DNA from 2 places in the Streptomyces sp. NPDC005262 genome. Region 1 is predicted to be linked to the other one. Evidence: riboswitches for the same ligand, from Rfam matches in the RefSeq annotation. Region 1 holds a riboswitch; the other holds the start of a gene.
What was found. A riboswitch is a leader RNA that binds a small molecule or an ion and turns the genes downstream of it on or off. The one in region 1 is predicted to bind cyclic di-AMP.

Region 1 (2,197 bases):
AGGCGACCGGGTCGATGTCCGAGCCGTATGCCGGACCGGTGCGGACCTCGAAGTGGAGGTGCGGGCCGGTGACGTTGCCGGTGGCACCGGAGAGGCCGACCTGCTGGCCGGTGGAGACGGTCTGGCCCACCGAGACGGAGAGCGCGGACAGGTGGCCGTACTGCGAGTAGTGGCCGTCGGCGTGCTTGACGACGACCTCGTTGCCGTACGCCCCGCCCCAGCCGGCGGTGACGACGGTGCCGGAGGTGATCACCTTCACGCTGGTGCCGGTGGAGACCGGGAAGTCGATGCCGGTGTGGCTGCCGCTGGACCAGTTGGCACCGGAGGCACGGTAGTTGGTGGTGTGCTTGCCCGGGACCGGGGCGACGTAGCCGGAGCTGCTGCTCTGGGCGGGCGCGGGCTTGGTGGCCACCGGAGCCTTCGACGGGGCCGGGGCGGCCGGCGTGGTGCCGGTGGCCGCGGCGGGGCCGCCGAGGGTCAGCTTCATGCCCGGGAGGATCAGGCTCGGGTTGCCGCCGATGACCTCGCGGTTGTCCTGGTACAGCTTCTCCCAGCCACCCTCGACCTTGTTGTCGGTGGCGATCTTCGACAGGTAGTCGCCGGCGACGACGGAGTACGTCCGGGTCTCGGCCTGCTTCGCGACCGGGGCGGCGGGGGCGGCGTGCGTTGCGGCGGCGGAGTGCGCGACGGGAGCGGCCTGCTCCGCGGCGTGGGCACCGGTGGCACCGAGCAGCGGGAGGGCGATGACGGCCCCGCCGGCGCCGGCGGCGGCAACGCCACGAGCGATGGTGCTGGACTTCGGACGACGGTGCTTACCCGATATGGGCATGAAGAATTTCCTCTCCGGCGCCTACGAGGTGAGCTGTCGGGTTCGGACTGGAGATGCCCGGTCGCATGAAGTGCGACTTCACCCCGAGCCGGCCGGATTTCTCCGGTCGGCGGCTTACCTGGTTCCCCCGCTCCTGCCACACGATGAGTGGGTGCGAATTCCGGTCGGCGGCAGGATTAGGCGGTCCGTCCGGATTGACGGTGACCGTAAACGAATGAGGACGAGCAGAACAAGCCATCGGTTGCGTGCCGGAATCCGCGCCGGGAAATCAGCGCGGAATTCCGGTCACACTCCGTGGATTAAGGATCTTGGATTTCCGCGCCGTGTACGGATTAGCCTCCCGCCGCACCAGCACACACCGTCACCGATATGATCCCGCTCACGAGATGACCCCCATCTCCCGCATAAAGCAGGGCATGTTCGACTAAATACCCCAATACGGACATGTCATGAACATCATTCGCGACGGAGCCTCAGCACCTTCGCGTCCAGATCCCCCCGCAGGTCGGTGTGCAGTCCCTGATGCAGCAGCACGGAACCGTGGTGGACGGCCCCGGTGTCCGAGCAGGTGTAGGTCGCCGTGGGGTCGAGCCCGCGCAGCCGCAGGACCGGCGGCAACTCCCCGTACCTCTGCGCCTCCAGCCACATGAGCACCACCGTCTCGTCACCATGCGTGTACTGCACGGCGCTGAGCCCACCGCGCGGCGCACGCAGCCGGTACAGCGCGCCGTGCTGCACCACCGGGCGGATCTCCTTGTAGAGGTCCACCCAGCCCCGGGCCTCGGTCAGCTCCTCGTCGCTCCACTCGGTGAGATCTCCGCCGACCCCGAGCACCCCGGCCATCGCGCTCACGAAGCGGAAGCGCAGCGAGCTCACCCTGCTGTTGAGCTGGACATTCGGGCTGTCGGTGACCCAGGCGGCCATCACCCGCGCCGGATGGATCTGTCCGAAGCCCTCCTGGATGGCGAGCCGGTCCAGCGGGTCGGTGTTGTCGGAGGTCCACACCTGGTCGGTACGGGCGAGGATGCCCAGATCGATCCTGCCGCCGCCGCCCGAGCAGGACTCGAAGGCGACACCGGGGTGAGCCGCCCGCAGCCGGTCGATCAGCGCGTACAGCGCGTCCACATGCTCGATCCAGAGCTTCTGCGGATACTCCTCGCCCGGCCAGCCCGCATCGGTGAAGCAGCGGTTGAAGTCCCATTTCACATAGTCGATCGGGGCGGCGGAAAGCAGGGAGTCGAGCTGCTCCCACAGATAGTTCTGCACATCGGTCCGGGCCAGATTGAGCACCAGCTGATTACGGAACTCCGTACGGGTCCGCCCGGGAAAGTGCTGTACCCAGTCCGGATGCGCGCGGTACAGGTCGCT
Region 2 (2,197 bases), on a different contig from region 1:
ATCAGGACGGGTTCGTATGAGCAGCCGAGGCGCTGACTGTCATGAGGGCTGTCCCGCAATGCCGGGCCAAGATCTTCCTGTATTGCTGCGGCCTGCCGTGTGACCGATTCCTGCTTCCTCTGCGAACCGGAGGGGCCCGAGGGGTACTCGTCCGAAGAGCACGAAGAGAGATCTTGCGAATCCCGCCCGCCTTGCCGAGAAGCTGAAGAAGATCGATCCGGCAGCCTTCGACAGCTGACCGAGCGATGGCGATCACGGTGCGCCACGTCCGGACGGCTGGTATCCAGCGAGCCGGTGGCCGGGCGACGCTGCGCGGCGACAGCGGCACGGTGATCAGCACCCGGGCTCTCCGCCGTCATCGCGTGGCTTGTGCTGCCGGACGGCCCCGGTGGGTGGTCGGGGCGTTTGCGCACCATGACGGCCATTCCGATGGCGTACGGCACCCCCCGCGCCGTGGGGGGCGTCCTTCGCGTGAACCTGCGGGACCGGGCCGGTGGGCGACCCCTCGTGTGCCGCATCCGGTCGAGACGCGTGACACGCTGCCGCCGCCCGTGGAGGGGGCACCCGCCGCCCCGACCTGTCGAAGACCCCTCAGCAGCACACCAATGTCTTGAATGTCTGAATTTCGGCAATCGAGATGAATTGCTCTCTTTGCTGATGAATGAATGACCTGCACAGGTCGAGACCTTGCCTGCTGGGGAAATCGGTCATTTCGGACCAAGTGGTGAGAGTCACTTTCCGGGCCCGCGGACGCGGCGGCGTACTGCCCGGTTCCCTTCTGCGCCAAGAGATTTGGCTTCGCGGGCGAGGGTGAACTGCGAATAATCCCCCGACTCGATCTTGTAAATGAATTGTGATCGAAAAGTGGGGGCTTGTTCCGGCCGGAGTTTCTCGCTTACGGTCACCGTCAATCCGGATGGAACGCCGAATCCTGCCGCCGTCCGGGAATCCGACCACTCACGTACGGCAGGAGCGGGGGACCCAGGTAAGCAGCCGATCCGGTATCCGGAACGGCTAGGGGTGAAGTCGTATTCCCATACGGCCAGGCAACTCCAGCCTGAACCCGACAGCTCACCTCGTAGGCGACGGAGAGGAATGCACCATGCCCGCAACGGGTAACCACCGTCGTCGTAAGTCCAGTTCGCTGACTCGCGGTTTCATCGCCGTGAGCGCGGGCGGAGCCGCTCTCGCACTCCCCGTGATCGGTGCGACCACCGCCTTCGCGGCGCCGGCGCAGTCCGTCGCCGCCGTCACGAAGAATGTGGCGCCCGCTGCGGCCCCGGCAAAGGGAATTGCCGCCGCGAAGGCCGCGCCCACCGTCTATTCCGTGATAGCCGGTGACACCCTTTACAAGATCGCCGCTGGGCAGTCCGTGACGGGCGGCTGGCAGCAGCTGTACCAGGACAACCGCGAGGTCATCGGAGCCAACCCTGCCCTGATCCACCCGGGCATGAAGCTGACCATCGGTGCCAAGGCCGAGGCCCCGGCCGCCGACCCCAAGCCGGCCGCGAGCAGTGCCGCTCCTGCCACCACGAAGCCCGTGACCTACACGAACGACCTCGATGGCTGGATCAAGGAGTCGCTGGCTGTCATGGCGCAGCACGGCATCCCCGGCAGCTACGACGGCATCCACCGCAACATCATCCGCGAGTCCTCGGGCAACCCCAAGGCCATCAACAACTGGGACTCGAACGCCGCCAAGGGCACGCCGTCCAAGGGGCTCCTGCAGGTCATCGACCCCACGTTCAAGGCCTACCACGTGTCCGGCACGTCGATGGACATCTACGACCCGGTCGCCAACATCACGGCTGCGTGCAACTACGCCGCGGCCAAGTACGGTTCGATCGACAACGTGTTCGGGGCGTACTGACACGCAGTTGTGTTGATGCCGGTTCCGGATTGACGGGTGGCGAGGGTCCGAGGGGGCCTCGCCACCCGTTCCCGTCTCTGCCCGATCAGGGGCATGGTCCGGTCGCGACCGAAACCCCGGCGTCGTTGCCGGTGTCCGGCATGGTGTTCCGTCGTCCGCAGCCGGCGCAGGGCGTGGTGTATCCGGGCGCGCCCCGAGCGGCACAAGTTACCCACGGGTATGTAGTGACTTGACGCGCGAACGGCAGTAGAACCAGTTTCACTCTGTCGAGAGTGAGGCGTGTCACATGAGTGACTCTACCATGCATGATGCAGGCCACGAGGGCAT

Region 2: linked by a shared signal. The riboswitch ahead of ACFYP5_RS31365 (transglycosylase SLT domain-containing protein) and the one ahead of ACFYP5_RS13085 (peptidoglycan DD-metalloendopeptidase family protein) in region 1 are both predicted to bind cyclic di-AMP.

What each region holds. Positions count from the first base shown of each region.
Region 1 is NZ_JBIAKK010000003.1:688,367-690,563, forward strand. It holds gene ACFYP5_RS13085 (peptidoglycan DD-metalloendopeptidase family protein) at 1-829, opposite strand, end outside; cyclic di-AMP (ydaO/yuaA leader) riboswitch at 833-993, opposite strand; gene ACFYP5_RS13090 (alpha-galactosidase) at 1,286-2,197, opposite strand, start outside.
Region 2 is NZ_JBIAKK010000017.1:81,622-83,818, forward strand. It holds cyclic di-AMP (ydaO/yuaA leader) riboswitch at 913-1,098, shown strand; gene ACFYP5_RS31365 (transglycosylase SLT domain-containing protein) at 1,103-1,870, shown strand; gene ACFYP5_RS31370 (GMC oxidoreductase) at 2,157-2,197, shown strand, end outside.